4 regions of the Rhizobium sp. BK512 genome follow, and region 3 is predicted to be linked to each of the others. Evidence: predicted binding sites of a transcription regulator. Region 3 holds the regulator's gene; each other region holds the start of a gene.
What was found. Region 3 encodes PhoB, which activates phosphate uptake and scavenging genes when phosphate is short. Its sites were predicted from a motif close to TGTCATNNANCTGTCAT; they were not measured.
Positions count from the first base shown of each region.

Region 1: the regulator PhoB is predicted to act here: its motif matches at 5,846-5,862, upstream of FHX06_RS24810 (DUF2794 domain-containing protein).
Region 2: the regulator PhoB is predicted to act here: its motif matches at 6,334-6,350, upstream of FHX06_RS04015 (PhoX family protein).
Region 4: the regulator PhoB is predicted to act here: its motif matches at 2,820-2,836, upstream of FHX06_RS16410 (TIGR03364 family FAD-dependent oxidoreductase).

Region 1 covers NZ_JACIAS010000007.1:306,661-314,457, reverse strand. The annotation lists gene FHX06_RS24835 (arylesterase) at 1-518, opposite strand, end outside; gene FHX06_RS24830 (ABC transporter ATP-binding protein) at 591-1,298, shown strand; gene FHX06_RS24825 (ABC transporter permease) at 1,295-3,838, shown strand; gene FHX06_RS24820 (Bax inhibitor-1/YccA family protein) at 4,018-4,746, shown strand; gene FHX06_RS24815 (GNAT family N-acetyltransferase) at 4,858-5,415, shown strand; gene FHX06_RS24810 (DUF2794 domain-containing protein) at 5,422-5,823, opposite strand; gene FHX06_RS24805 (DUF1223 domain-containing protein) at 6,097-6,837, opposite strand; gene acnA (aconitate hydratase AcnA) at 7,070-7,797, opposite strand, start outside.
Region 2 covers NZ_JACIAS010000001.1:785,924-793,720, forward strand. The annotation lists gene FHX06_RS03990 (choline ABC transporter substrate-binding protein) at 1-862, shown strand, start outside; gene choW (choline ABC transporter permease subunit) at 940-1,785, shown strand; gene choV (choline ABC transporter ATP-binding protein) at 1,782-2,828, shown strand; gene FHX06_RS04005 (HugZ family protein) at 2,944-3,693, shown strand; gene FHX06_RS04010 (ArsR/SmtB family transcription factor) at 3,810-4,127, shown strand; gene FHX06_RS04015 (PhoX family protein) at 4,271-6,244, opposite strand; gene FHX06_RS04020 (aspartate aminotransferase family protein) at 6,492-7,797, shown strand, end outside.
Region 3 covers NZ_JACIAS010000004.1:491,231-499,027, reverse strand. The annotation lists gene FHX06_RS17630 (GcrA family cell cycle regulator) at 83-613, shown strand; gene FHX06_RS17625 (pyrroline-5-carboxylate reductase) at 914-1,702, shown strand; gene phoB (phosphate regulon transcriptional regulator PhoB) at 1,836-2,519, opposite strand; gene phoU (phosphate signaling complex protein PhoU) at 2,649-3,362, opposite strand; gene pstB (phosphate ABC transporter ATP-binding protein PstB) at 3,407-4,222, opposite strand; gene pstA (phosphate ABC transporter permease PstA) at 4,237-5,559, opposite strand; gene pstC (phosphate ABC transporter permease subunit PstC) at 5,556-7,037, opposite strand; gene FHX06_RS17595 (substrate-binding domain-containing protein) at 7,206-7,797, opposite strand, start outside.
Region 4 covers NZ_JACIAS010000004.1:236,547-244,343, forward strand. The annotation lists gene ybaK (Cys-tRNA(Pro) deacylase) at 1-444, opposite strand, end outside; gene FHX06_RS16400 (ArsC family reductase) at 448-798, opposite strand; gene phnX (phosphonoacetaldehyde hydrolase) at 869-1,648, opposite strand; gene FHX06_RS16410 (TIGR03364 family FAD-dependent oxidoreductase) at 1,645-2,775, opposite strand; gene FHX06_RS16415 (succinylglutamate desuccinylase/aspartoacylase family protein) at 2,878-3,939, opposite strand; gene FHX06_RS16420 (2'-5' RNA ligase family protein) at 4,010-4,480, opposite strand; gene FHX06_RS16425 (ParA family protein) at 4,792-5,511, opposite strand; gene guaA (glutamine-hydrolyzing GMP synthase) at 5,884-7,446, opposite strand; gene FHX06_RS16435 (5'-methylthioadenosine/S-adenosylhomocysteine nucleosidase) at 7,640-7,797, opposite strand, start outside.

The DNA.
Region 1 (7,797 bases), on a different contig from region 3:
ACCACGCCGTCGAGAAAAAATGGGTAGAGTTCAACCCCATGTTTTTCCGCAAGTTTCTGGTAGATCGGGTTGAAGCGTTCGGCATAGTCCGCCCCCATGTTCGGGGGTGCCATCATGCCGGCGAGCAATACGGCAATGCCGCGCTCTTTTAACCGGCTTATCATCTGGTCGAGATTCTTTTCACTCTGATCCGGCGGGATGCCGCGAAGCGCATCATTGGCCCCGAGTTCGAGAATCACCCCATCGGTTCCATCAGGAACGGACCAATCGATTCGCGCGAGCCCGCCCGTGGTTGTGTCGCCGGAGACGCCGGCATTGGTGATCGAAACGTCGATCCCCTTGGCCTTCAGAGCCGCCTGCAGCTTTTCGGGAAAGCCGTCGCCCGGCGGCAGCTGGTAGCCCGCCATCAGGCTGTCGCCGAAACCGACCAGATTGATCGTGCGTGCTTGCGCAACCGTCGAGAAAATCAGGGAGAAGATGATGACAGCGAAGTGAAGGGCGGCAACTTTAAATCTCATAATGCTTTCCCTAGATTGGCTAGGTGCCGTTATGCGGCCATTCGGTTACGGAACTATATAGGGCGATTTCTGTTGGCCAAAACCATCATCGATCTGAAACACGCCGATTTGACGCTCGGTAATGCTGCTGCCTCCGTGCATGTGCTGAAAGGCATCGATCTGGAGATCAGCGCCGGCGAATCCGTCGGCATCGTCGGTCCCTCGGGCTCCGGTAAGTCCACCCTGTTGATGGTGCTTGCAGGCCTTGAGAAACTCGACAGCGGCGAAATCAATATCAACGATACGCCCCTCCACGCGCTGAGCGAGGATCAGGTCGCCGATTTCCGCGGCCGCAACATCGGCATCGTCTTCCAGTCCTTCCATCTGATCGCCAATATGACGGCGCTGGAAAATGTCGCGGTCCCCCTCGAGCTCGCCAATGTACCCAATCCCTTCGAGATCGCTCGCCGTGAGTTGGCATCCGTCGGGCTCGCCGAACGTCTGAACCACTATCCTGGTCAGCTCTCCGGCGGTGAACAGCAGCGTGTTGCAATCGCCCGTGCGCTCGCGCCGTCACCTGCCCTGCTGATCGCCGACGAACCAACCGGCAATCTCGATACCGATACCGGACGGCAGATCGCTGATCTCCTGTTTTCCAAACAGGCCGAACGCGGCATGACCTTGCTGCTCGTCACCCACGATACTGGTCTCGCCAATCGCTGCTCGCGCCAGATCCGCGTCCGCTCCGGACGCATCGAAGGCGACAGCGCCGTCCGCCAGTCCGAGGCGGCGATTGCATGACGATCGTCACGCCGCATATCTCGCTCGCCTTCCGTCTGGCCCTGCGCGAGCTGCGCGGCGGCCTGAAGGGCTTCTACATCTTCCTCGCCTGCATCGCACTCGGCACCGCCGCAATCGCTGCCGTTAACTCGGTCTCGCAATCGATCACCGATACGATCGCCTCGCAGGGTCAGGAGCTTCTGGCAGGTGATGTCCGCTTCGAGCTCAACAACCGCGAAGCCACGCCAGAGGAAATGAATTTCCTCCGCGGCCTCGGCGAGGTCTCCGTTTCGACAGGTCTGCGCTCAATGGCCCGCAAGCCCGATGGTTCGGATCAGGCGCTGGTAGAGGTCAAGGCCGTCGACGGCGCCTATCCGCTCTACGGCACTTTTGAAGCCCAGCCGAATTATCCGCTCTCCTCCCTGCTGTCAGGAGAAGGCGGCACATACGGCGCGGTCGTTGCGCCGCTGTTGCTGGAGCGGTTGGGATTGCAGATCGGCGACGAACTGCTCCTCGGCAACGTCAAGCTCAGTATCACGGGCACGGTCAAGACCGAGCCCGATGCGCTTTCGGAAGGTTTCGGCTTCGCCCCTCGCATGCTCATCAGCCGAAACGCACTGCAGGCGTCCGGCCTGATCCAGACGGGCAGCCTTGTGGAACATGTCTACAAGATCAAGCTGGAAGACCGCAGCACGATGAGCGGCATCCAGGCGCGCGCCACCAGGGAATTCCCGTCAGCCGGCTGGTCGATCCGGACCAGCGATCGCGCCGCCCCGTCGCTGACGGAAAACATCACCCGCTTTTCGCAGTTCCTCACGCTGGTCGGCCTCACCGCATTGATCGTCGGCGGTGTCGGCGTCGCCAACGCGGTTCGCGCCTTCCTCGATGCCAAACGGACGACGATCGCCACCTTCAAATGCCTGGGCGCGCCCGCCGCCGTCGTGGTCTGGATCTATCTCTTCCAGATCGGCATTATCGCGGCAGCCGGCATCCTGATCGGTCTCGTGTTCGGCGCATTGTCACCAATGCTGGCTGCGCAGTTCCTTGCCCAGTTCCTGCCGGTTTCCACCGATCCGACGCTCTATCCCGGCGCTCTGCTTCTTGCGGCCCTCTTCGGCATGCTCACGACGCTTGCCTTTGCCATCCTGCCGCTCGGCCATGCACGCGAGGTGCCGGCAACCGCACTCTTCCGCGAACAGGGTTTCGAGGCACGCCGCCTGCCCTCCTGGCCCTATGTGCTACTGGCCGTGCTCTTCATGGCAGCACTCGCAGGCCTCGCCATCTTTACCGCCTATGATCGCTTCATCGCTGTGGTTTTTGTCGGCGCCATCATTTTCGCCTTCGTCATCCTGCGGCTGGTCGCGGCTTTGATCGCCTGGGCGGCGCGTAGAAGCCCGCGCGTCAACTCGCCGGCGCTGCGGCTGGCGATCGGCAATATCCATCGCCCCGGAGCACTGACGCCCTCGGTCGTTCTCTCGCTCGGTCTCGGCCTTGCGCTGCTCGTGACGCTGACGCTGATCGACGGCAATCTGCGCCAGCAATTGACCGGCCGTATGAACGAAGGCGCGCCGAATTTCTTCTTCGTTGATATTCAGGGCGCCGAACTCGATACCTTTCGCGACCTGATCCACACCCGGTCACCAAATGGCAAACTGGTGGAAGTACCGATGCTGCGCGGCCGCATCATCGCCTTTAACGGCCAGGACGTGACCAAGATGAATGTTCCGGCGGCTGGCCGCTGGGTGCTCAACGGCGACCGCGGCATCACCTATGAGGAAAGCCCGCCGGAAAATTCGACACTTGTCGAAGGTCAATGGTGGCCAAAGGATTACAGTGGCGAGCCGCTCGTTTCCTTTTCCGCGGAAGAGGCGCATGAACTCGGCCTGAAGATCGGCGATACCGTGACTGTCAACGTCCTTGGCCGCAACATCACGGCCAAGATCGTCAATCTGCGGCGGGTCGAGTGGGAATCGCTGTCGATCAACTTCGTGATGGTCTTCTCGCCGAACACCTTCCGTGGTGCCCCGCATGCGTGGCTGGCGACACTGACCGACCCTGCCTCGACCGAGGCGGAGGACGCCGCGATCCTGAAATCCGTGACCAATGCCTATCCGACCATCACCAGCGTGCGTGTCAAGGACGCGATCGATATCGTCAACCAGTTGGTCGGCGAGCTTGCGACCGCCATCCGCGCTGCAGCATCCGTTGCACTCATCGCCTCCGTTCTCGTGCTGGCCGGCGCACTTGCCGCCGGAAATCGAGCGCGCACTCATGATGCTGTCGTGCTGAAAACGCTTGGCGCGACGAGAGCCATGCTGATCCGTGCCTTCAGCTACGAATATCTCATCCTCGGTGTGGCCACTGCGATTTTCGCGCTCTTTGCCGGCGGCGTCGCTGCCTGGTTCATCGTCAGTCGCATCATGCGCCTGCCCTCCAGCTTCATGCCTGATGTCGCGGGTCTCACGCTTGTCACCGCCCTTGTATTGACCGTCGGCATCGGCCTGATCGGCACCTGGCGCATCCTCGGGCAGAAGGCGGCACCCGTTTTGCGCGAGCTGTGACGGGCAAGGGGCTTAAATCCCTTCACCTTACGGCGATTTAACCGAGCGGCAGATTGCAAAGGCCTTGTTTGAAAAGGGCGAAAGCCTCATATTGTCAGCAGGCATGCTGGAAGCTCCGCAGCGGCGCCCGGGTCGTAAACCCGACACCGTATTTCCATCGGAGCTTGTAAGAGGAAACTATGGCTGATCTTCGTAACTACCAAAGCCGTGCACAAACCGGCGAAGTGATTGATCAAGGCCTCCGCGCTTATATGCTCAAGGTCTACAACCTGATGGCGCTGGGTCTGGCGATCACTGGTTTGGCCGCCTATTTCGCATTCACCTTCGCCGTCCAGGACGGCCAGCTCACCCAGTTCGGCCAGGTCCTGTACCAGTCGCCCCTGCGCTGGGTCGTGATCCTTGCGCCTCTTGCGGCGGTCTTCTTCCTGAGCTTCCGCATTAACCGCATGAGCGTGGCTGCGGCTCAGACAACCTTCTGGATCTATGCTGCACTGGTCGGTCTCTCCCTGTCGTCGATCTTCCTGATCTACACGCAGTCGAGCATCACGCAGACCTTCTTCGTGACCGCCGCGTCCTTCGGTGCGCTGTCGCTCTACGGCTACACGACCAAGCGCGACCTGTCGGCGATGGGCTCGTTCCTGATCATGGGTCTCTTCGGCCTGATCATCGCTTCGCTGGTCAACATCTTCCTGGCTTCGTCGGCCCTGCAGTTCGCAATCTCCGTGATCGGCGTGCTGATCTTCGCAGGCCTCACCGCCTACGATACCCAGCGGATCAAGGAAATGTATTATGAAGCAGACGGTTATGACGTCGCTGGTCGCAAGGCCATCATGGGCGCCCTCACGCTCTACCTCGACTTCATCAACCTCTTCATGTTCCTGCTGCAGTTCATGGGCAACCGCAAGTAAGCAGGCTGGACTGAAACACGAAAAGGCGGCTTCGGCCGCCTTTTTTGTTGCGGGCACCTCGCTGGAATGCTTCAACGTGGGCTGTCATCCAACCGTGCCGATCGATCCGAAATGCCCCCTCTCCTGCGCGACGCTCTTCCCTCCGATCTTCCTGCCATTACCGAAATCTATCGCGAGTCCGTACTGAACGGCACATCGAGCTACGAGATCGTTCCCCCGACCGAAGCGGAAATGACGGCCCGCTACTGCGCTATCCGCGAACAGTCCTATCCTTATATTGCCGCAACGGCAGAGGACGGCACGCTGCTCGGTTATGCCTATGCATCGGCATTCCGTACCCGTCCGGCCTATCGCTGGCTGGTCGAGGATTCGATTTATCTCGGCACGGAGGCGCGCGGAAAGGGCATCGGCAAGCTGCTCCTCGGAGAGCTGATTTCACGCTGCACCGTCTCTGGCTTCCGCCAGATGACAGCCGTTATCGGCGGCGCGAGCCCGGCATCGATCGCGCTTCACCGGTCGCTGGGCTTCGAAGAGATCGGTCTGATGAAGGGTGCCGGCTACAAGCACGGCCGTTGGCTGGATACGATACTGATGCAGCGCAGGCTTGGCGAAGGAACAGAAACCCATCCCGATCCCGAGGCCTATCCAGGCACCCTGTTCAAGGGATGATATGGCCTATTTGTCGACGAGCTTCAGCGACTTGTCGAAAACCTTCAGAACAGGCCCAAGTTCGTGGCCGCGTTTCAGGATCACGCCGTTGAAGTTTACCACCGAATAGGCGCCCTGCTTGGCGGCAAGCTTCGGGTTCTTCTCGATGCGGAAGAGCGGCATTTCGCCTGAACGCTTGAAGACGGAGAATACCGCCTTCTCCCTGGTATGGTCGATCGCGTAGTCTTTCCACTCGCCCTCGCCGACCATTCGGCCGTAGATCCACAGAATCTGGTCGAGTTCCCGCCGGTGAAATGTCACCGGCATCGGATCCTTGTTTTGTCTGTATTCCTTGAGATCAACGACGGTTGAAGAGCTATTGTCGACGGAGCGGCTTTCGCCGTGTCGCAAATCCGGCGTATCTGTCATCAGACTCCCAAGACCTCCACGTGTGACAGGAGAGTGACAGTTTGCCCGAGCCACGACAAATTGCAAGGGCGCCGACCATCACACTGGGGACGAAACCGGCTTTCTCGGCGGTGCCGCAATTCAGACAAAACAGCGCCTCATTTGCAAGAGAACTATAGGCTCCAGTTTGGCGCCAGCGCGCCAAAGGGCCCGGCGGAGCGTATCGACCTTAACCCCAGCCCCGAATACGCTTTGCCGGGCCGCCTAACTTTCATCCGCAAGCGAATGAAATCCTTATATATTTTTTCCTGCCATGACGACCGTCGCGCCGAGGATCGCTCCCGGATCGCCGTTGTCAGTCACAGACTGCAAGAGAATCGCTGATCCCTCGAGATCCGGTTTTTCCATGACGCTCGCCGGCAGAGTGAGCGTTGTGGCCTTGCCATCCCACATGCCGACGGTCTCCACGTCGGTGACACTGTGGAGGTACGAGATCTTCTGGCCGCTGTTTTCGCCCTTCTCGACGTCGATCGTTTTTTCCTTGTCGAAATAGACCATGACGACATTGGCCTTGCCTTGGCCCGCACCCAGCTTGATCTCCATTTCGTCGCCACGCATGTGGGCGCTTACAGGCACGGTCAGGCCTTTGCCGTCGTTGGCGTAGCCATTTATCTTGCCGTTGATACCGGCAAGATCGGCGCCTGCGAGATGGTCCCGGCCATTGACGATAGCCTGGGGCGTATAGACGTTGCTGCGCCCCATCATACGGGCATAGCCGTACTGCCGCTCGGTATTTTCCTTCGAGCTCAACGTGTCGGCCCAGCCGAGATAATTCCAATAGTCAACATGATAAGCGAGCGCGATGACGTTGCCCTGGCTGACGAGCTTGCGGAATGCAGCATCGGCAGGCGGACAGGAGGCGCAGCCCTGTGCCGTGAACAGTTCGACGACGCCTTTCGGCGTGCCGTCTTCGGCCATGAGAGGACCTGCAAAAGCAAGCCCGACGATCAGCGGGATCATAAAACGCGGGGACATTCACCAGCACCTCTTTTTCAGTGCCGGCAATCCTGACCGCCGGCTCTGAGATATGAACGTACGAATAATCCTTCCGGCTCCAAACGCAAAGTCACGAACGGGTGAGACGAAGCCCCAGGCCGCAGGCTGCTGAAACACATCGGCGTGAGCAGTGATACCGACCTGTTTTGCGCAAAGAAAAACCGCCGGAAATTGCTCTCCGGCGGTCATTATCAGTCAAGTATCTTAAAAATCAGGCTGCGAGATCGCGCAGAACCGTCTGCAGGATGCCGCCATTGTTGAGGTAGACAACCTCGTCCAGTGTGTCGACGCGCGACACCAGCGGAACGTCCTTCACCGTGCCGTCGGCATAGGTGATCTTGGCGATCTTCTTTTCGCGCGGCTTGATGTTTTCGAGGCCCTCGATGGTGACGAGTTCGTCGCCCTTCAGGTCGAGGCTCTGCCAGGTCGTGCCCTCTTCGAAGACGAAGGGGATGACGCCCATGCCGACGAGGTTCGAACGGTGAATACGCTCGAAGCTCTGGGCGATCACGGCCTTGACGCCGAGCAGGTTCGTGCCCTTCGCAGCCCAGTCACGCGACGAGCCATTGCCATATTCCACGCCGGCGAAGATGACGAGCGGAACGCCCTCGGCCTTGTACTGCATGGCCGCATCGTAGATCGAGGTCTCTTCCTTGGACGGGTAGTGGATGGTGTAGCCACCTTCCTTGCCGTTCGCGCCAAGCATGAAGTTGCGGATGCGGATATTGGCGAAGGTGCCGCGCATCATGACTTCATGGTTGCCGCGGCGCGTTCCGTACTGATTGAAGTCGGCGACGGCGACGTCATGGCCGAGCAGGTAGGCGCCTGCCGGCGACGCAGCCTTGATAGAACCGGCCGGAGAAATGTGGTCGGTGGTGATCTTGTCGCCGAAGAGGCCGAGAACACGTGCACCCTTGATGTCGGATGTGCCGGTGCCCT
Region 2 (7,797 bases), on a different contig from region 3:
CTCCACCGTCCATCTCTCGGACATCGGCTGGACGGACGTCACCTCGACCACTGCGACCGCTTCCCTGCTTCTGAAGAAGCTCGGTTATGAGGCCGATATCAAGGTTCTCTCCCTGCCGGTCACCTATACGTCGATGAAGAACAAGGACATCGACGTCTTCCTCGGCAACTGGATGCAGTCCCAGAAGGCCGATATCCAGCCCTATCTGGACGACAAGTCGGTCGAATCCTACGGTCCGAACCTCGTTGGCGCCAAATATACGCTGGCGACCAATGCCAAGGGCGCCGAACTCGGCATCAAGGACTTCAAGGATATTGCAGCTCACAAGAGCGATCTCGACGGCAAGATCTACGGCATCGAGCCCGGCAATGACGGCAATCGCCATGTCATCGACATGATCGACAAGAACACGTTCGGCATGAAGGAGATGGAACTCGTCGAATCCTCCGAGCAGGGCATGCTGGCTCAGGTCGCCCGCGCCGAGAAGGAAGGCAAGCCCATCGTCTTCCTCGGCTGGGAACCGCATCCGATGAACACCAACTTCAAGATGACCTATCTGTCGGGTGGTGACGACACGTTCGGACCGAATTTCGGCGGCGCCGAAGTCTATACCAACGTGCGTGCCGGCTATCTCGGCGAGTGCCCGAACGTCGGGACGCTGGTCAAGAATCTCAAGTTCTCCCTGAAGATGGAGAACGAGATCATGAACAAGATCCTGAATGAGGGCGAAGATCCGGAAAAGGCAGCGGGCGAATGGCTGAAGGCCAATCCGTCCGCGGTCGAGCCCTGGCTCGCCGGCGTCAAGACGCGCGATGGCAGCAGCGACGGCCTCGCAGCCGTCAAGTCCGGCCTCGGCCTCTGATGAAATGAACGGGGCGGGTCTGCCGCCCCGTTTTCGTTTTCATCCCGATCTTCGTTCTCAAAAGACAGGCGCGCCTCGTGAATTGGATCACCGACGCTAAAATTCCCATTGGCCCCTGGGCTAAGTCCTTTGTCGATTGGCTGACATCGAACGGCGAATGGTTTTTCAACCAACTCTCCGCCCTGTTGTCGCACGTCATTAATGCCTTGCTTTTCGTGCTGCAGACGCCCAACCCGCTGATTGCGGTCCTTGCGATCAGTCTTCTCGCCTGGTGGCTGCGCCGGTCGATTACAGTAGCGGTCTTCACCTGTCTTGGGCTGCTACTCATCATGAATCAGGGCTACTGGAAGGAGACGACGGAAACGCTGGCGCTCGTGCTCGCCGCGACTTTCGTCAGCATGGTGATCGGCATTCCGCTCGGCATTGCGGCTGCCCGCCGTGCCTGGATCTATGCCGCCATGCGGCCCGTCCTGGACCTCATGCAGACCATTCCGACTTTCGTCTATCTGATTCCAGCGCTTATCCTTTTCGGCCTCGGCATGGTGCCGGGCCTGATCGCAACCGTCATCTTCGCCATCCCCGCTCCCATCCGCCTCACCCGCCTCGGCATCATCTCGACGCCGCCCTCCCTCGTCGAAGCAGCCGTCGCCTTCGGCGCAACGCCGATGCAGGTTCTGCGCAAGGTAGAGCTGCCCTTCGCGACGCCGCAGATCATGGCCGGACTGACACAGACCATCATGCTCTCCCTCTCGATGGTCGTCATCGCCGCCCTCGTTGGCGCTCCCGGTCTCGGCGTACCGGTGGTACGTGCCCTGAACACCGTCAACATTGCCAAGGGTTTTGAGGCAGGCTTCTGCATCGTTATCCTGGCGATCATTCTGGACCGCATGTTCCGCACCGCAGGCGAAGGAGACGGCGCATGACCGCGGTCAGTTTCAAGGACGTCAGCATCATCTTCGGCGACCGGCCGGAAATTGGGCTCGCGATGGTCGACCAAGGTCGCTCACGTGACGAGATCAGCGCCGAGACTGGCCTCGTTCTCGGCGTCGCCAACGCCTCGCTGACGATCCAGGAAGGCGAAATCCTCGTGCTGATGGGCCTTTCAGGCTCCGGCAAGTCCACGCTCTTGCGTGCCGTCAACGGGCTCGCGCCCGTCGTGCGCGGTGACGTCGCCGTCTCGGTGGCAACGGGACCGGTAAACCCCTACAGATGCAATGCCAAGGCGCTGCGCGACCTGCGCACGCATACGGTTTCCATGGTGTTCCAGCAGTTCGCCCTCCTGCCCTGGCGCACCGTCGCGGAGAATGTCGGCTTCGGCCTCGAGCTCTCGGGCGTACGGGAAGCCGAACGCAAGAGCCGTGTCGGCGAGCAACTCGAACTCGTCAACCTGACGAAATGGGCGGACCGCAAGGTCAACGAACTCTCCGGCGGCATGCAGCAGCGCGTCGGCCTTGCCCGCGCATTTGCCACCGGCGCCCCGATCCTTCTGATGGACGAGCCTTTCTCGGCACTTGACCCGCTGATCCGCACGCGACTGCAGGACGAATTGTTGGAATTCCAGCGGCGACTGAAGAAGACCATTCTCTTTGTCAGCCATGATCTCGACGAGGCCTTCCGCATCGGCAACCGCATCGCCATCATGGAGGGCGGAAGGATCATCCAGTGCGGAACGCCACAGGAGATCGTCAAGAACCCGGCCGATCAATATGTCGCCGATTTCGTGCAGAACATGAACCCGATCAATATGCTGATGGCCTCTGACATCATGCAGCCCGGGCTTGGCGATGCGGCAATCGGCATGTCGGTCAGCGCCACCGCGCGCCCCACGACGCCGCTCGTCGATGTCCTCGATGCCCTCGCCCGGCAGCCGGGCAGTATCGGTGTCGTCGACAACGGCCAGATCGTTGGCACGATCTCGGCGCAGGATGTCGTCACCGGCCTCACCCGGCACAGGCGGAAGGACTGAAGCAGGTTCGCGATACGGCACCGAAAACAAAGCACTGAAGCGCGGCGAGCAAATCTCGGAGATCGAGCCACGCTTTAGACTTGATCCTTCCACTCCGCTTTGCGACAACGCGGATATGAAAGAGCCATCCTCAACGCTTCGCGAAACCGACGACGAGGCCCGCAAGCTGGCGCGCACCCTTTTGCGTTCTGCCCGCTATGCGGCTCTCGCCGTTCTCGATCCTGAAACCGGCTTTCCCTTCGCAAGCCGGGTTCTCCTCGGCACCGACATAGACGGCGTTCCGGTCATTCTCGTTTCCGCGCTCTCGACCCACACGAAAGCACTTGCCGCCGATACCAGAGCCTCGCTGCTGACCGGCGAGCCCGGCAAGGGCGATCCGCTTGCCCACGCGCGGCTGACGACGCAGTGCCGTGCGGAACGGGTGGAGCGGGATACGCCCCTTCATGCGCGCATCCGCAGCCGCTTTCTCGCACGTCACCCAAAGGCGAACCTCTATATCGACTTCCCGGATTTCTGCTTCTTCCGCCTTGTCCCGCAATCGGCGAGCCTCAATGGCGGCTTCGGTCGTGCATACATTTTGGACGGCAGTGATCTCGTGATTCCCTCCGCGGCAAATGATGACATCGCCGAAAAAGCTGACGCCGCAGTGCAAGATTTAGTAGCGCGCCATCCGGACCTGATGTCAGCGCTGACATTGAGGCTAAAGGCTCCGGAAGCAGGTCCCTGGCGCATAAGCGGTGTCGATTCCGCCGGTTTTGATATGATTTCAGGTGACTTATTGTTGCGTTGCGAGTTCGATATACCCGCTGAGGATTTGGATCACATTTGTTCAAACATATCTAAAATAGCATACCTGATACCTTAAATTTAGGTATATACAATCTTCAAACCCAATTGCTAGTTTTCGCCGTCAGTCAAAGAACCGTCTGACGGCCTGTGCCTGTACGGATGATGTACGTTTCGCATTAGGAAGAAGAAAATATGGAAACCTCTGATTTGGCCGAGCACACCAATGTGGCGGCAGCTTTATTATCGGCCATGGCCAACCCCAAGCGTTTGCTGATCCTCACCAGCCTGGTAAAGGGAGAAGTGCCTGTCGGCGTTCTCGCCACCCAGGTTGGCCTGAGCCAGTCGGCCCTCTCCCAGCATCTGTCGAAATTGCGCGCTCAGAAGCTGGTCAAGACCCGTCGTGATGCACAGACGATCTACTATTCCAGCAATTCCGAGCCGGTCATGAAGATCCTTGCAACACTCGAGGATATCTACGTGGCTCAGAACCGGAGCAGGTCTGCAGCTTGATGTTAGCGCTGACATGATGTCAGTCTGAGCAACGTTCAAGGAGATGTTTCCGCGGACGCTGCTTATGCTATTTTCAGCACGTGAAGCCTTAGAGGCCGGCAATTCGCAAGAATTGCCGGCCTTGTTTGGTTGGAGAAGCGGGCTTAGCTGCCCACCACTCCGTTCTTACTGCGCGTCAACACGACAAGCGACGGACGGGCCGGTACGCCCGGCTTGAAGTCCGGCCAGCTGGTGCCGGCATCTTCCATCGAAGTCGCATCCTCATTGTCGGCCATGCGCAATTCGCCCGGATGTTGGACCGAGAGGAAGACGCTGGAACCATCAGAGGTGAAGGTCGGAGAGCAGGTCTCCGAGCCGACGGGCGCGATATAGATGAGCTTCGGCAGCGCGCGGCCCGGACCTTCTGTATCCATCACATAGACGGAATCGGCGATGCCTTCCGGCGGCGGACCGTCGGTCGTCACCCAAAGACGGCCTGCCGGATCGACGGCAAGATTATCAGGATCAGTAAACCATCCGGCCGAAGTGGTCGCCGGATGGAACATCGCCTGGTCTTCGGGCTTTGCCGGATCCCCGCAAAGGACGAAGACGTCCCATTTGAAGCTCTCGGCTGCGTAATCAGGCTTGTCCGGACCGCCGGGGGTTACCAGTTCCAGCAGATGCCCATGCGGATTGGGGCCACGCGGATTGGCAACGTTGACCTGTTCCTTCTCGTCGTCACCCTGGCCTTTCGGCAGGCGGTCCTCATTCTCGGTCATGGCAACATAGAGCTTGCCGGTGCCGAGATGCGGGATGAAACCTTCCGGGCCGTCCATCGGTGTCGCACTGACGAGATCGGCCGCAGCGCGCGTTGCAAGGACCACATCGGCCTGCGTCTTGAAACCGACTTCCGCCGTTAGCGGGCCTTCGCCGGCAACGAGCGGGATCCAGCGCATCGTGCCGTCGCTCTCGAACTTGGCGACCGACAGCGTGCCGTGGTCGAGCAGGTCCTTGTTGGCGGCACGATCGTCAGGGTTCCACGGATCGCGGGTGACGAAGCGATAGATATATTCGAAATCGTCATCATCGCCCATGAAGACCACGACGCGGCCATCCGGCGCCACGCAACACTGTGCGCCTTCATGTGTCATGCGGCCGAGCGATGTACGCTTGACCGGCTTTGCCGAGGGATCGAAGGGATCGATTTCGACGACCCAGTCGAAACGCATCCATTCGTTCGGCTCTTCCTCGAACTTGAAGCGCGGTTCGACGCGGCTGACGGAATAGATGTCGTTCTCGTCCTCGTCCCAGCCCTGGCGCTCGACCAGTTCCTGGTTCGGGAGCTTTTTATAGTCGCCGGCAAAGACGTCCATTGCGCCTTCTTCACCTGAGAGCATCGTGCCCCAGGGCGTGATGCCGCCATTGCAGTTCGAGATCGTGCCGAAGACGACCGTGCCGGTCGGATCGGCCTTGGTCTTGAGGCGGTCGTCACCGGCAGCCGGACCGGAAATGCCGATTTCCGTGCTCATGTGGATGCGGCGATTATATTTGCCGTCCTTGACCACCTGCCACTGATTGCCGTCCTTGCGCACCTCGAAGACGGAGACACCGACAGCGGCCATGACCGCACGGATCTGGTCCTCGGTCAGCTTTTCGCGATAATTCTCCGCCGTCAGGCCCGGGAACATCAGGAAGGGTGTCGCGTATTCGTGGCTGACGACCATCAGGCCGTGGTCCGAGCTCTTCTCGCCCCAGGGCAATGGCAGGAACTGCGTGAAGTCGTTATTGTAACCGAACTGGCGTTCGGCGGCCTTGCCGTTGAGCTTGGCCACGTCGAATTCCGGGCTGTCGGCAAAGAGCGCGTCGCCCCAGCGAATGAGGATTTGGCGCTCATAGCCTTCAGGCCAGTGGTCGGCGGTGTCGCGCACGCGCTTCAGTTCTGGGAAAGTGAGCGTCGACTCGGCGGCTTCTGCCTTGGTGGCTTCAAAAGCCGGCGCAAAGGCGGCCGCACCCATGGCTGCGATGAAGCCTTTCAGAATGGTACGGCGACGAACGCCTTCTTCGAGAATGGTGCCGTAGCTCGGCGCAAATGCACGCCGCGGATTGGGGCGCGGCCTGGTTTTCTGGCGGTCCGTCATGACTACCTCCGGTAAAAACGGTTGAATTTCAAGGAAATGAATGAAATGCCCTTGGCCATTGCGGCCATCGATTTCTGTAGCAATACCCGGCGAAGGATTGATGACGCTTCAAGCGTCTCGGGAACGGCATTTGGCGGCGCTTCTTCGGCTTGACGCCTTGCCCGGCGCTGATAATTTGACCGGGCAGTAAAAATAAACGGCGCCAAGCCTTGAACGGGATGGCCTCCCCAACGGCCAGGAGAACAGCATGTCCAACCGCCTGAATGCAACGCCAAACGACCTTCGCGCCTTTTGGATGCCCTTTACCGCAAACCGCCAGTTCAAGAAGGAACCGCGCCTCTTCGTGAGTGCGAAGGATATGTACTACCAGACCCATGACGGACGTCAGGTTCTGGATGGTACGGCTGGCCTCTGGTGCGTGAATGCCGGACACTGCCGCCCGAAGATCACCGAAGCGATCCGCGAGCAGGCGGGCGAACTCGATTACGCCCCCGCTTTCCAGCTCGGTCACCCCAAGGCCTTTGAACTCGCCAACCGCTTGGTCGACATCGCCCCCGAGGGATTGGATCACGTCCTCTACACCAATTCCGGTTCTGAATCGGTGGAAACGGCGCTCAAGGTGGCGCTTGCCTATCACCGCGTGAAGGGCAATGGCTCACGCTTCCGCCTGATCGGCCGCGAGCGCGGCTATCACGGCGTCAATTTCGGCGGTATCTCCGTCGGCGGCATCGTCACCAATCGCAAGATGTTCGGCACGCTTTTGACCGGCGTCGACCACATGCCGCACACCCACCTGCCCGGCAAGAACAATTTCACCCGCGGCGAGCCTGAAATTGGCGGCGATCTTGCCACCGAACTCGAGCGCATCGTCACGCTGCATGACGCCTCCACGGTCGCCGCCGTCATCGTCGAGCCGGTCGCCGGCTCCACCGGCGTTCTCATTCCGCCGAAGGGCTACCTGCAGAAACTGCGCGAAATCTGCACTAAGCACGGCATCCTGCTGATCTTCGACGAAGTCATCACCGGCTTCGGCCGCCTCGGTGCCCCCTTCGCTGCCCAGTATTACGACGTGAAGCCCGACATGATCACCGCCGCCAAGGGCCTGACCAACGGCGTCATCCCGATGGGCGCCGTCTTCGTGACCTCGGAAATCCACGATGCCTTCATGAATGGCCCCGAGCACATGATCGAGTTCTTCCACGGTTATACCTATTCGGGTAACCCGATCGCTTCGGCCGCAGCCCTTGCAACGCTCGACACCTACAAGGAAGAAGGCCTGCTGACCCGCGCAGCCGAACTCGCCGACTATTGGGCCGATGCGCTGCATTCGCTGAAGGATTGCCCCAACGTCATCGACATCAGAAATACGGGTCTCATCGGCGCCATCGAGCTCGATCCGATTGCCGGCGAGCCGACCAAGCGCGCGTTCACGGCCTTCCTCAAGGCCTATGAAAGCGGCCTGCTGATCCGCACGACAGGCGACATCATCGCGCTCTCGCCGCCGCTGATCATCGAGAAGAAGCACATCGACGAGCTCTTCGGCAAACTGCGCA
Region 3 (7,797 bases):
ATCAGGCGTTTCTTGCTTCGGAGGCTTCCGAGGCAACGGTGAGGGATTCTGCCATCACCAACGCGAAAGGTGGAGACAGGGCATGAACTGGACAGACGAGCGTGTCGAAAAGCTCAAGAAGCTTTGGTCGGAGGGACTAAGTGCCAGCCAGATCGCTGCGCAACTTGGCGGAGTAAGTAGAAACGCTGTTATCGGCAAGGTTCACCGGCTCAGTCTTCCCGGTCGCGCCAAGGCCGGCGGAACCGCAACCACGGCGCGTGCGCCCAAGCGCAACACCTCTGCTCCCCGCGCCCCGAACTATGCATCTCGCATCGCCACCCGCACCGTGACGCGCCAGCAGGGCGCAACGATGCTGAAGGAAGAGATCGAGATCGAAACGGTCGAGGAAATGGAATACGTGCCGGCCAAAAACGTGGTCGTGCCTATTTCACGTCGCCTCGGCCTGACGGAACTGACGGAGCGCACCTGCAAGTGGCCGGTCGGCGATCCGCTGAAGGACGATTTCTACTTCTGCGGCTGCGACTCCCCGGATTCATCGCCCTATTGCAACTACCACCAGCGTCTCGCCTATCAGCCGGTGAGCGAACGCCGTAAGGCTGTCCGGGTCGCCTGAGCAGCGATCTTGCAACAGACGCAATGTATCATCACCCCTCCTCGCCTGGCGCGGAGGGGTGATTTTTTAGCCGGCACAGGAACGCCGGAAAACGGCTCCTGACCGCGATCTGCGGAAGGCCGATCTCTGCCGGCATCCACCCTGCCTGACAATGCGAGCTTATGTGGCCAAGACCATCGATGCGTTTCAGCCCCAAGGCTGGCATGGACCGGTGGTCATGGCGCTGTAGCGCGATTTTCTGATACAGATGCGGTATTCTGGTGGAGTAGCACGGCGCAAATAGTCGCTTGGGGGGTGCCAATGGAGATCGATCCAAAGCGGATGACAATGGGGTTCGTCGGGGCGGGCACGATTACCGAGGCTGTCGTCACCGGATTGGGCAAGACGGCGTTTCGCGACACACCCATCGCGCTGTCACCTCGCAACGCAGGCGTCGCCTCCCGCCTCGCGGCGGCAAACGGGAATGTGTCTATCGCTCTGGGCAACCAGGATGTTCTCGACCGCTCCGATCTCGTATTTTTGGCAGTGAGGCCGCAAATTGCCGAGGAGGTCATCCGCTCGCTCCGATTTCGGCCGGGCCACCATGTCATCAGCTTTGTCGCGGCCACGCCAATGGATCAACTGCTGGCGTGGATCGATCGGCCGGTTCGCCTGAGCCTGGCAATTCCACTTCCGTTCGTCGCAGATCTCCAGGGGGCGACTGCGATCTACCCGCCCGACGAGGTCTCCCACACACTCTTTTCGGCGCTCGGAACGGCGATCCAGGTTGAAGACAAGCAGGAGTTCGAACTTCTCGCGGTGGCGAGCTGCCTGATGGCCAGCTATTTCGGCATCCTGGACGCGACGTCGACCTGGCTGCAGAGCAAGGGGCTCTCGGGAACGGCTGGCGACGCCTACCTCCGTCAATTGTTTTCCGGCCTCGCCCATGCTGCCCGTTCAAAACCTGTCGCGAGTTTCGATGAACTCATCGGCGAGCATTCGACCAAGGGCGGATTGAACGAACAGGTGCTCGAAGACTTTCGTGCGTTTGGCGGCACTGCGGCTCTGCAAAAGGCTCTTGATCGAATTCTTGTGCGCATCCGTCTGTAAAAAGCAGATCCTTTCGAGGTTCGCTTTCGGCGCCTGGTGTCGGCTTTCGTAAGGAGCTAGGGGCGCCAGATAGACAAACGGGCCGCCCGGCAAGCGAGCGACCCGTCTGGACCTCCGATCACTCGGATTAAGCTTAAGCTTCCATGGAATATCCCGCGCCGCGCACGGTGCGGATGACATCCTGCATGTTGGAGAAATTCAGCGCCTTGCGCAGGCGGCCGACATGGACGTCGACGGTGCGCTCGTCCACGTAGATATCATGGCCCCAGACGCCGTCGAGAAGCTGCGAGCGGGAGAAGACGCGGCCCGGCGAGGACATCAGGAATTCCAGCAGGCGGAATTCGGTCGGGCCGAGGCGGACTTCGCGGCTCTTGCGATGGACGCGGTGCGTTTCGCGATCGAGCTCGATATCACCACATTTCAGAACGGTGGAGAGCACCTCGGGACGGGCGCGTCGGAGCATCGCCTTGACGCGGGCGACGAGTTCCGGCGTCGAGAAGGGCTTGACGACATAGTCGTCCGCGCCGGTCGAAAGACCGCGAACGCGCTCGCTCTCTTCGCCGCGCGCCGTCAGCATGATGATCGGCAGGCGCTCGGTTTCCGGCCGCATGCGCAGCCGGCGGCAGAGCTCGATGCCGGAAACGCCCGGCAGCATCCAGTCAAGGATGAGCAGGTCCGGCGTGCGCTCCTGAAGCCGGATTTCGGCTTCGTCGCCACGAAGGATCGTATCCACCTCGAAACCTTCGGCTTCAAGGTTGTAGCGGAGAAGCACGCTCAGCGCCTCTTCATCTTCAACAACTGCAACTCTTGGGATCATGCGTGTCAGTCTCCTAATGCATGATCCTTAAACCGGGGGTGATTTAAGCAAGGGACCATGCAAGAACTCGGAATTGGCTGCGACCCTGCGCGCCCCCGACGGGGCGCGCACGCAATCGGCAGGTCCGGATTACTCCGTGACCGCACCAACGGTATTGGAGCTGTCGTCCTTCGGACGCTCGCCTTCCGGCTGGGCGCCGGTTGCCATGTAGTAGATCGTCTCGGCGATGTTGGTCGCGTGGTCGCCGATGCGCTCGATGTTCTTGGCGCAGAAGAGAAGATGCGTGCAGCTCGTGATGTTGCGCGGATCTTCCATCATGTAGGTGAGGAGTTCGCGGAACAGCGAGGTGTACATCGCGTCGATCTCGTCGTCGCGCTCGCGGATGGACTTGGCCTTGTCGGCCGAGCGATTGGTGTAGACGTCGAGCACTTCCTTGAGCTGGACCAGCGCCAGTTCGGAGAGATGCTCGAGACCGCGGGCGAGCTTGCGCGGAACGCCGGTGCTCTGCACCGCTATGACGCGCTTTGCCGTGTTCTTGCCGAGATCGCCGACGCGCTCGAGGTCGGCGGCGATGCGGATCGAACCCATGATCTCGCGAAGGTCGGAGGCCATCGGCTGGCGACGGGCGATCGTGACGATCGCCTTGTCGTTGATCTCGCGTTCAGCGTGATCGAGGATCACGTCGTCGGAAATGACCTTCTGAGCGAGTGCGGTGTCACCGTTGACCAGCGCGCGAACTGCGTCGGCGCCCATCTGTTCGGCAAGACCACCCATCTCGGAAATGCGCCGGGACAGGAACTTCAGATCGTCGTCATAGGCGGAAAAAATATGTGTCGATGCCATGGGGCTTTGTCCTCGAAAATCGGGAAGGCTTCACATTGCCAAAATCAGCCAAACCGGCCCATGATATAGTCCTGGGTGCGCGGATCGTCCGGATTGGTGAACATCTTGTCAGTATCGTTTTCCTCGACCAGGTTGCCGAGGTGGAACATGGCCGTACGCTGTGATACGCGCGCGGCCTGCTGCATGGAATGCGTCACAATGACGATCGTGTAGTTTTCACGCAGCTCGTGGATCAGCTCTTCGACCTTTGCAGTCGCGATCGGGTCGAGCGCCGAGCAGGGTTCGTCCATCAGGATGACTTCCGGGCTGACCGCAACGGCGCGTGCGATGCACAGACGCTGCTGCTGACCACCGGAAAGGCCGGTGCCGGATTCATGCACGCGGTCCTTGACCTCGTTCCAGAGGCCGGCGCGCTGCAGGCTGGTCTCGACGATCTGGTCGAGATCGGCCTTGGACTTTGCCAGACCGTGAATGCGCGGGCCGTAGGAGACGTTTTCATAGATCGTCTTCGGGAACGGGTTCGGCTTCTGGAATACCATGCCGACGCGGGCGCGGAGTTCCACGACGTCGATATCGGGATCGTAGATATCATCGGTGTCGAGCGTGATCTTGCCGGTCACGCGGCAGCCGTCGATCGTGTCGTTCATGCGGTTCAGCGAACGCAGGAAGGTAGACTTGCCGCAGCCCGAAGGGCCGATCAGCGCGGTCACGGTGTTTTCGCGGATGTTCAGATTGACATCGAAAAGCGCACGCTTCTCGCCGTAATAAACGGAGACATCCTGACCGATCATCTTATACGGGACGTTGCTCATTTTCTGGTCCAGCGCCTTCTCGACTGCGGCTTCCGTCAACATGTTCATGATCTCTACTCCGTTTACCAGCGGCGCTCAAAGCGACGACGCAAGAGGATAGCTCCGATGTTCATGACGATCAGGAACAGGAGCAGGACGATGATGGCACCCGAGGTTCTTTCCACGAATGCGCGCTCCGCTTCGTTGGCCCACATGTAGACCTGAACCGGAAGTGCCGTGGAGGGATCGAGCGGAGTGGCCGGCGCCTGGGCGACGAAGGCGACCATGCCGATCAGGAGCAGCGGCGCAGTTTCGCCGAGTGCGTGGGCAAGACCGATGATCGTGCCGGTCAGGATGCCGGGCATTGCAAGCGGCAGCACATGGTGGAACACCATCTGCATCTTCGAGGCGCCGAGGCCGAGGGCTGCCGAGCGGATCGACGGCGGTACGGCGCGCAGTGCCGCACGCGTCGCGATGATGATCGTCGGAAGCGTCATCAGGGTCAGCACCAGGCCGCCGACGAGCGATGCCGAACGCGGCAGGCCGGCGAAGTTGATGAAGACCGACAGGCCGAGCAGACCGTAGACGATCGACGGAACGGCGGCGAGGTTGTTGATGTTGACCTCGATCAGATCCGTCAGCTTGTTCTTCGGCGCGAATTCCTCGAGGTAGATCGAGGCTGCGACGCCGATCGGCAGCGAAAGGGCAAGCACGATGAGCATCAGGTAGAGCGAGCCGATCAGGGCGACGCCGAGACCTGCGGCTTCCGGACGGCTGGAATTGCCGTTGACGAAGAGGCCGGTGTTGAACGTCTTGTGGAGAGCACCGCTCGCCTTCAGCTCGTTCATCCAGGCAACCTGCTTGTCGTTGACCTTGCGGTTCTTCTCATCAACCGAAAGATTGATCTGGCCTTTGTTAGCGCTGTCGATATTGGCATCTGCAAGCACCGTGACATTGACGGTCTTGCCGATGATCGACGGGTCGGCAACGACCATGTCACGCAGCTGGATCGGCGCGCCCTTGGACAGCATGGCGGATGCGTCGCGCACGTCAGGACGGCTCGATGCATTGATGCCGAGCTGCTTGACGATCGCGTCGCGCAGCAGAACCGGATAGTTGGCAGCGACTAGCACCGAGGGGTCGGTTGCACGCTTGTTGTCCGGGTCGAGCGTCTTCTCGGCGAACTCGATCGGCAGCGTGATCGACGTCTGCTGGAAGGCCGTATAGCCGTTGCTGATGACCGTCCAGAGCAGGATGAAGAGGAAGATGAGGCCGAACGCTATGGCTGCGATGCCATAGGCCTGGAACCGGCGCTCGGCGGCATAGCGGCGCTTGATGCCGATATCGCGACGCGCGGGCGCCTTGGAAACGGTGACGCCGGCGACGGGGGAAACAATATTCGTCATTCGTACTGCTCCCGATATTTGCGCACGATGTAGAGCGCGTAAATGTTGAGGCAAAGCGTGATGCAGAACAGCGTGATGCCAAGTGCGAAGGCGACCAGCGTCTGCGGCGAGGTGAACTCAAGGTCGCCGGTCAACTGGTTGACGATCTTGACGGTCACGGTCGTCATCGGCTCGAAGGGATTGATCTGGATACGGGCGGCGACGCCGGCGGCCAGAACCACGATCATGGTTTCGCCAATGGCGCGGGAAGCCGTCATCAGCAGCGCGCCGACGATACCGGGAAGAGCTGCGGGCAGGACGACCTTCTTGATGGTTTCTGAGCGCGTGGCGCCGAGGCCGAGCGAACCGTCGCGCAAGGCACGCGGAACGGCGGTGATGATGTCATCCGACAGCGAGGAAACGTAAGGGATCAGCATGATGCCCATGACGATGCCGGCGGTGATGACGCTCTGTGCCTGGATGAAGTTCGTATAATTACCGGTCAGGAGACCGCTGATCTGCGACGAGAAATCACGCAGGAACGGCCCGACGGTGACGAGCGCGAAGAAGCCGTAGACGATCGTCGGAATGCCGGCGAGCACTTCGAGAAGTGGCTTGGCGATCGAGCGGATCTTCGGAGAGGCGTATTCGGCCATATAGATGGCGGCAAAGAGGCCAACCGGCACGGCGACCAGCATGGCGACCAGGCCGATATAGAGCGTGCCGAGCAGGAGTGGGATAAGCCCGAACTGGCCGAAGGAGGAGCTGCCCGCACCGGCAAAGCGCGGATCCCAGACCGTTCCGAAGAAGAAGTCGACGAAGGGAACGACGGAGAAGAAACGGGCCGCTTCTGACAGCATCGAGAGAACGATGCCGATCGTCGTCAGAATGGCGATGGAGGATGCAACGAGCAGCGCCCAGAGCATTACACGCTCGACACGATTGCGGGCGCGGAAGCGCGGAGCAACCGAGCGCAGCGCATAGAAGGCGCCTGCGACGGAAATGAGCAGAACGATCGCCGTCATGATGGTGCGGCTCGTCATGCTCTCAGAGTTCAGGGTCTTTGCGGCATCGATCATGTAAGGCTGCGGCTCGCCGGCGAGCGGCACACCCTTTTCACTGAGCTTTGCCTGCAAGCCCGCGGGATTGCCCGAGAGGGAGGAAACCTCATCTGAGGTCAGCAGGTTCATGCCGCGGGCAATGGTGGCGACCATGCTGTAGGCGAGATCCTGCTGGACGGCCGGCTGCGCCTTCACGTCGTCAGGAAAGGCGCCGCGAACGGAAGAAGAGATGATGCCCGGGCTGACAGCCAGCCAGACACACAGAACGATCAGGGACGGCAGAGCAGCCCAGATCGCGGCATAGGAGCCATAATAGGCCGGCCGCGAATGCAGGGCAGCAGATCTGCCTCCGGAAAGTGCGCTAGCGCGGCTGCGCGCAGCCACATAGGCAACGGCGCCGATCACCACCAGGCACAAGAGTATGATGGATGTGCTCATTCGTTACGTCCCCAGGCCCACAGCCCCCAAAGAACCCGGCAGCTCCAGGAGCGTGCCATCGGCTTCATTATCATGGAGAAGAAGTTCACCCGTCCGGCGCCCCATTGGAGCCGGATGGATAAGGCGATGCCGGCGCGACGCCCCCGAGCGTCGCGCCGGCAAAGTTCATTACATGGTCTTGCCAGCCTCTACGTCCTTGCGGATCGCATCGCGCTCTGCATCCGGAGCAGCAACGAGACCGTATTCGGCGAGCGGGCCGTCAGGGCCGATCATCTGGTCGGATACGAAGAAGTTGACATATTCCTTCAGGCCCGGAACGGCGCCGAGATGTGCCTTCTTGACGTAGAAGAACAGCGGGCGGGAAACCGGGTAGGTGCCGTTAGCGATGGTTTCCGTCGACGGAACGATGCCGCTCATGGTCGCAACCTTGAGCTTGTCGGCATTGTTTTCATAGAAGGAGAGACCGAATACGCCAACGCCGGTCTTGTTGGCAGCGATGCGTGCCAGCGTTTCCGGATAGTCGCCGTCGATGTCAACGGCAGCGCCGTCCTTGCGAACTGCGACGCAAGCCTTGCCCTGGGCAGCCTTGTCGGCGATTTCCTTGGCGATAACGTCGGTTGCGCCGGAAGCCTTGCAGCCAGCAGCGAGAACGTTCTGTTCGAAGACTTCGCGGGTGCCGTGCTTTTCGCCCGGGATGTAGGCAGCGATATCAACAGCCGGAAGCTTCGGGTTGACTTCGGACCACTTCTTGTACGGGTTG
Region 4 (7,797 bases), 250 kb from region 3:
CAGTGCCTTCAACGCCTCTTTCGGATCGAGCCGCACCTGCAGTCCGCGTTGCCCGCCATTGATATAGACGAACGGCTCGGCAAGAGCGGTTTCCTCGATCGCAGTCGGCACGATCTTCTTCTGCCCGAACGGGCTGATGCCGCCGACATGGTATCCCGTTAGCCGCTCGGCATCGCCCGGTTTCATCATGTTGGCCGATTTGCCATGAAAGGCGCTCGCGAGCTTCTTCATGCTGACCTCGCGGTCGGAAGGCACGACCACGCAGACCGGCTTCCTGTCCACCTCCGCCATCAGTGTCTTCAACACGCGATGCGGCTCCTCGCCGAGCGCTTCGGCTGCCTGCATCCCGACGCGCTCGGCGTTCGGATCATAGTCATAGGTGTGAACCGTGAAGGCGACGCCGGCTTGTGTGAGGACCTGAGTGGCGCGAGTGGTCTTGGACATGGCTCAGCCCTTGAACGCCTGCGCGTAGATATCCGGCTTGAAGCCGATCAGCAGCTTGCCGCCAGTTTCCAGTACTGGCCGCTTGATCATCGACGGCTGGTCGAGCATCAGCGCGATGGCTTTATCGCGGCCGAGATTTTCGCGCGCGGCGTCAGGCAGGTTGCGGAATGTCGTACCGGCGCGGTTCAGCACCGTCTCCCAGCCCGCCTCGTCGATCCAGCGTTCCAGATGCGCTTGGTCGATGCCGACGGCCTTGTAGTCGTGAAAGTCGTAGGCGACGTTATGATCGTCCAGCCAGTTGCGGGCCTTCTTCATCGTGTCGCAGTTCTTGATACCGTAGATGGTGACGGCCATGCCGGTTCGATCTCCCTGTTTCCGGAGGGAGATACCACGCTGTATCAGCGCTGCAAACGCCGTCGGTCCTTTATCCCTCAAGCTCTTCGATAAGGGCAGGCAGGTCCGCCACCGTTTCGATAACGTAGTCGGCACCGGCAGCAATTAGCTTCTCGCCAATCCGCTTGTGCAACGCGGCTCGTGTCGCTGGCGAAAGCGCGTCCAGCTCTTCGGATGTCAGCCCCGCCTCGTTGCCCGAGAGCGTCACGCCAACGGTGACGCAGCCTGCGGCAGCACCCTCGGCAATGCCGGGTTCGGTATCATCGACCTTCAGCACGGCAGAGGCCGGATAGACCATCAGGTCGAGGAAGCATTTATACATGCCGATCGGCGTCGGTCGGCCAAGCGGCAGATCATCGGCACAGATCAGATTGTCGGGCGCATAACCTTGTTCGGCGGCAAGCGGCAGCACGCGCTCCATGATCGAGCGTGTATAGCCTGTGGTCGAGCCGATCTTCATCTGCCGCTCGCGCAGATATTCGATCGTCTTGATCGCTCCAGGCACCAGCGCGCAATAATCGCTCACGACAGCTTCGTTCAGCGGCACGAAGAGTTCGTAAACACGGTCGATGGCCGCCTCGTCCGGAAGCGTGCCTTGTGCCGCCTGCCAGCGGGCGGCGACATGCGGCTCGGCCAGCATCGCGGCGATATGCGCGCGCTTCGGGAGCCCCATCGGCTTGCGCGCGTCGGCAATCGTCACCTCGACGCCGAACTTGCCGAAGGTTTCCACAAAGGCACCCATCGGTGCGAAGGATCCGAAATCGATGACCGTGCCGGCCCAGTCGAAGACCACTGCCTTGAATTGTGTCATGCTGCGCTCCCGTAGAGATCCTCGATGGTTTCCTCGCCGATGCCGAAGGCGGTCGAAGCACCGCAGCCTGCGGTTACCACGACAATGCGCAGCGCATCGGAAGGCTTGTCGGTAAACCGCCAGCGGTCTGGAGCGGAGGCATAGGTACCGATCCAGCGCTCGGTAATGAAGCGACCCGGCAGGTTGAGCACGGCATCCATTTCGTCGAGGGTCAGTCGGTCGACCCGCTCCAGTCCAAAGGGATCGGGCGTTTCGGAGTAATGGTGGCTGTCGCCGACGATCAGCGATCCGTCTTCCGACTGCGTGACGATCAGGTGGATGCCGTTTTCCCGCTCTGGCTTGAATTCGCGGTCAAGGCGCGCCTTCAGGGCCGTCGCTTCAGGCAATTCGGCATAGCCGAGATAACGTCCAAGCCCGAGATCGGACATGACGGCAGTGCTCAGCGAAACCCGCTGGGCCGGGACGACACGCATCATCTGCAGCTTGCAGCGTGTGACGTTATAGGCAGCAATGCGATCTGCGAACAGGCTCTTGAAATCGTCGCCTGGGCAAACAACCACGGTCTCCGCCTCGATCAGACCGGTGGACGTCTCTATCCGCGGCGGTTCGACGCCATTCACTGCTGTGGAGCGGCGGAACTCGATGCCATATTTGACTTCGAGATGGCGGGCGAGCAGCGGAATGGCTGTACGGGATTCGACCCGAAGTTCATGCGGGCTATAGAGTGTGAAGCGCCCGGCTTCCGGTCGCAGTGCCGGCACAAGCCGGCGTGCTTCTTCGAGCGTCAGCCTTTCGCAGCCTTCGCCCATCTCCGTGCGCAGGAAGGCGTCGATGACGGCTTCGGATTCGTCGAGCCTTGCAGCAAGGAGCAGCCCCCGCTGCAGGACGTCAATGCCGGCGTCATCGACGATCTCGGCCCAGACATCGCAGGCCCTGCGTGCCTTGTTCCAGCAGTCGCCTGCCTGCTGGCCGGTCACCGTCACAAAGCCGAAATTGCGCACCGAGGCGCCATTTGCCTGGGCGTCGCGGTCAACAACGACGACCCGTTTGCCGCGCTTTGCCGCCGCCAGCGCATGCGCCAGCCCGACAATTCCCGCGCCGACGATCGCAATGTCATAATGCGGCATGAAAGCTCCTTCGCAACATGTCTGCAACGGCTTGGCGGATTTTCTTGAAGCCTGTGTGACAGTTGCGCGAGCTTTACATTCGCATGTTGAAAAGAACGCCGGTCAGTCTTCCAGCGTGCCGGCCTTTCGCGTCGCCCTGCTTGGCTTGTCGGCGGCGATCTTCATCAGGTCGCCGCGCCGGCGCACAAGGCGATCAGATGTCCGTGTGAGAAACAGCCCATCCTGTGGCGCCCGGATATCGATATCCCCTTCGGCAAAGCCGGGCCGGGTGACGATCGTCGCCAGAAGCTCTCCTTCCGAGACATGTTCGCCGATATTGCGGTGGAAGAGCACGGTACCGCCCTGCGGCGCACGCACGATCTCCACATTGTCGAGCGGCACGGCAGGTCCGGCGAAGGTCTTGTCTCCGGAAGGTTTGCCGTTGACGACACCGCGCCCGATCAGGAAGCGCAGCAGCCCCTCGGCGTCTTTCTCGGCCATATCGGGATAGACGTCACGGCGGCCGCGCAGTTCCACAGTCACTGAGAGCTTGCCGGGAAGCTTGGCCTTGCGCTCGCCCGGCACCTCGTACTTCCACGCAAAACCGACCGCCTCTTCGAAGGCGGAACTCTCGCCATCTGAAAGCAGCACCGCTTCCATGTGGAGCGCATTGGCAAGGTCAGCAGCCTCCGGCCAGAAGGCTTCGTCGATATAGGCATATTGCAGCGATTCATCGTCGCAATGCAGGTCGAGCACCAGATCGGCCCCGAGCGCCATATGTATCAGCTCTCGTTTCAACCGATCTATAGCCGGATAATTATCGAATCCGTCAAGCAGCTCTGCCCGATCACGGATCGAGATCAGCGGAAAATCGCGATTGAAATTGGTTCGTGATCCCAGATCGAAGCGACCCTGCAATTCACCAAAATGCGATTGTGCCGCCCCAACAGGGTTTGCCTGCGGCACGAGCGTAATGTCGCCCGCGATCCGCCCCTCGCTTTCAGCCTGGCGCAGCTTGCCGCAGAGAAAATGCACGAGCGCCGTGCCCGGCAGTTCGTTGGCGTGCAAGGCAGCTTGGATATACACCTTGGGAGCCGCAGGATCCTTTCCATTGAAGCGCATGACTGGCAAACGCCATTCGATACCTGGTGTATCGCCGGGAAGGATGATCTCTGAAACGTCCACTGTCTTGCTCCGCATGTGCATATTGAGTGGGGAGTTTTACAAGAATCCCCACCCGCGGTGCAAGCGCAGCTCAGCCGATCAGGGGCCATCGGTTGACGACGCGATGCTCGCCCTTCCCGTAGATGCTATGGATCAGCAGGAATTCCTGTACCATCCAGCGCACGGGTCGGTCGAGCTTTTCGGGCAGAACGGTCTTGCGATCATAGAGCATCGTCATGTGTGGCGTCAGATGTCCGCCGACATTATAGGGCAGTCCGGCCTCGTAGAGACCTTCCTGGATTTGGTTGCGAAGATCTAGCAGGCCTTCGTTTTCTTGCCTGCCGCAGATGACGAAGGCTTGCGGTTGGCCCGGATGCGTGAAGCTCATGGCTTCGTCGAGAACAATTTCGAACGGTTGGACGCGCACTGTCGCGGCGACTTGTTCAGCGCTGAACACGATATCATCCGGCAGCCGACGGTAGGCGCCGATGCCGTTCAGGGTGACATGAAGTAGTGCGTTGGGCCGCGAGGGCACGGTCAGAGAATGTCTATTGCGATACACTTGCGCGATGTCCAGCGCCTCGGATGACGCTTCGATAGTTGGACGAAGTGCGAAGAAAATCCTGTCGTGAAATTCCCCGACGAGATTGGATTTCTTCCGGGGGCCAGCGCTATTCGGATCGAGTGGAAAATGAGGCATTTGAACTACGGACTACATCGCCCGCCTCCTTGTTTTTACGAGGAGGAGCATACTGGGATCGGCGTTCTGGTCAAGAACAAAGCATGAACAGACATTACTGCGAGGATACTCAAAACAGAAACGGCCACCTTTGCGGCAGCCGTCTGCTGGGATCAATCAAGCCTAGGCATGGATTAGGCAGCGTTCTTGACGACCTCGGCCACCTTCCTGGCGGACTTGGCGCGGGCTGCCTTCGGCGGTGCGAGACGAAGGACATCGTCTGCCAGCATACGGGCATTGTCTTGCGCCTTATCGAGATTGCTGACGCGGGCGGGATCCATCGTATAGAGGCTGCCACCGGAAACGAACATGTCGCGGTAGGCGGCGCGCTCGATCAGTGCTGTGTCGATGACATTGACCTGCTGCTTTGCAAGCAGGCCCTTGACCGCCAGCAGCGCGCGAGTGGTGATAATCGAACTGATGCGCGTCAGCACGACCGAATGCGGGATGCGGATGTCGTGCTGGGCAGCAAGCTGCTTCATGATCTCAAGCACCTGCGCACCGCCGACGGCATCCATTGCGCATCCCTGGACCGGAACCAGCACATGGTCGGAAAAGCCGATGGCTTTCGCCATAGCCGGGCTCAGACCGGCCGGCAGATCGACGATGATGTAGCCGCCACGCTTTTTCAGGTCCTTGACCTGCTGTTCGATCGTATTTTCGCTGACACCGGGGACGACAGCGAATTCCGCTGCGTCACCAGTCAGGCGATGCCAGCGTGTGGCCCATTGCTGGGGATCGGCATCCAGAACGGAAACGCGATGGCCACGGCGAGCCAGTTCTGTGGCGAGAACGAGAGCGACCGTCGTTTTGCCGGCGCCTCCTTTCGTATTCGCAAAAGTAAGTATTGGCATCGATACCTCGGGTTGATGAGTTGGCGGCATCATCCTGGGAGAGGTGCGTCTCGGATTTTAGGAACAGCAGCTTTCACAGTGATGAGACGAAAAGGTCAAACAGAAACCTTGCGTGGCGCTGTCTCAACATGCTGTCCGAGGTTGATTTTTTTGGGGGCATTCAATGAGGGTCGGGCCTCAGGAGAGCCACGCCTGAGATGATCAGCACGCAGCCCTATAAAACCGGCAGCGGTTTTTCATAAGTAGAATTGAGTACTCTAGCTCTGGCCGGATCTAGATGCTGAAACAGCCACTGTTCAGCTGTTTTGCCTATCATTCACGCTCCTCTGGAGCAGAGGCAAAACGGGAACCCGTGTCGGGTTCCCGGGATCTTCATTCCCACTCGATCGTGCCAGGCGGCTTGCTGGTCACGTCGTAGACGACACGGTTGATGCCGCGGACTTCGTTGATGATGCGGGTGGCTGCGCGGCCGAGGAATTCCATGTCGTAGTGGTAGAAATCCGCCGTCATGCCGTCGACCGAGGTGACGGCGCGCAGCGCGCAGACGAATTCATAGGTGCGGCCGTCGCCCATGACCCCAACAGTCTGGACGGGCAGCAGCACGGCGAAAGCCTGCCAGATTGCGTCATAGAGACCGGCCTTGCGGATCTCGTCGAGATAGATCGCATCAGCTTCACGCAGGATGTCGAGCTTCTCGCGGGTAATGCCGCCGGGGCAGCGGATGGCGAGGCCCGGACCGGGGAAGGGATGGCGGCCGATAAAGCTGTCGGGCAGGCCGAGTTCCTTGCCGAGGGCGCGAACCTCGTCCTTGAAGAGTTCGCGCAGCGGCTCGACGAGCTGCATCTTCATGCGCTCCGGTAGGCCGCCGACATTGTGGTGCGACTTGATGGTGACCGACGGGCCGCCGGTGAAGGAGACGGACTCGATCACATCGGGGTAGAGCGTGCCCTGGCCGAGGAAATCGGCGCCGCCGAGCTTCTTGGCCTCGTCCTCGAAGGTTTCGATGAACAGGCGGCCGATGATCTTGCGCTTGGTTTCCGGGTCGGAAACGCCTTCGAGCTCGCCGATGAAGCGATCGGAAGCGTCGACATGGATCAGGTGCAGATTGTAGTGCTCGCGGAACATGGCGACGACGCCGGCCGCCTCGTCCTTGCGCATCAGGCCGTGGTCGACGAGGATGCAGGTCAGCTGATCACCGACCGCCTCGTGGATCAGCAGCGCTGCAACGGAGGAGTCGACACCACCGGAAAGCGCACAGATGACGCGTTTGTCACCCACCTGCTTGCGAATGTCCTCGACCGCCTTCTGGCGGTAGGCCGACATGGTCCAGTCGCCCTTGATACCGGCAATGTTGTGGATGAAATTCGCGATCAGCTTGGCGCCGTCGGGCGTATGCACGACCTCAGGATGGAACTGCACGCCGTAATATTTGCGCTTTTCGTCGGCGATGAAAGCATAGGGCGCGTTGGACGACGTCGCGACGACTTCAAAGCCCTCGGGCAGCTTGGTGACGCGGTCGCCATGGCTCATCCAGACCTGGTGGCGTGAACCCTTGGACCAGAGGCCCTCGAAAAGCACGCAGTCCTCATCGACTTCGAGGAAGGCACGGCCGAATTCGCGGTGATGGCCGCTTTCCACCATGCCACCGAGCTGCATGCACATCGTCTGCTGTCCGTAGCAGATGCCGAACACCGGAAGACCACTGTCGAAGATGATCTGCGGCGCCCTCGGCGATCCCTCATCGACCGTCGAGGCCGGGCTGCCGGACAAGATGACGGCTTTCGGCTGGAGGCGCTTGAAGCCTTCCTCGGCGGACTGGAAAGGAACGATCTCGCAATAGACGCCGGCTTCACGCACGCGACGTGCGATGAGCTGGGTCACCTGGCTGCCGAAATCGACGATGAGAACGCTGTCGGGATGTGCTGTCTGGGTCATGGCGAGCCTTTAATGAAAAGCGCCTCTTCTTGCAATGCGGGAATTCGGCCGTGTCAGGGTTTTATTGTCCCGATTGTCCCTGTTTTCAGCGCTTGAAGCGTGTCGCGATCTTTCAAATTCGCTGCCGCGCCTCAAGCTTTTGTCTTCACATGTTGTTATCGCAAAACCGATGCACACTATTGCGCGACACGCTCTAGAACCAGAAAACGCCGTCCTCCAGAGCAGTGAAAAGGCTGTCCACGGCATAGGAAAGCTTGCGGTCGACGATATGCAGATATTCCGTCCAGCCGGAAATATGCTGCAGCTCGACCGCGCCGTCGGAAATACCGCGAAGGCCGATCAGCGGCAGCT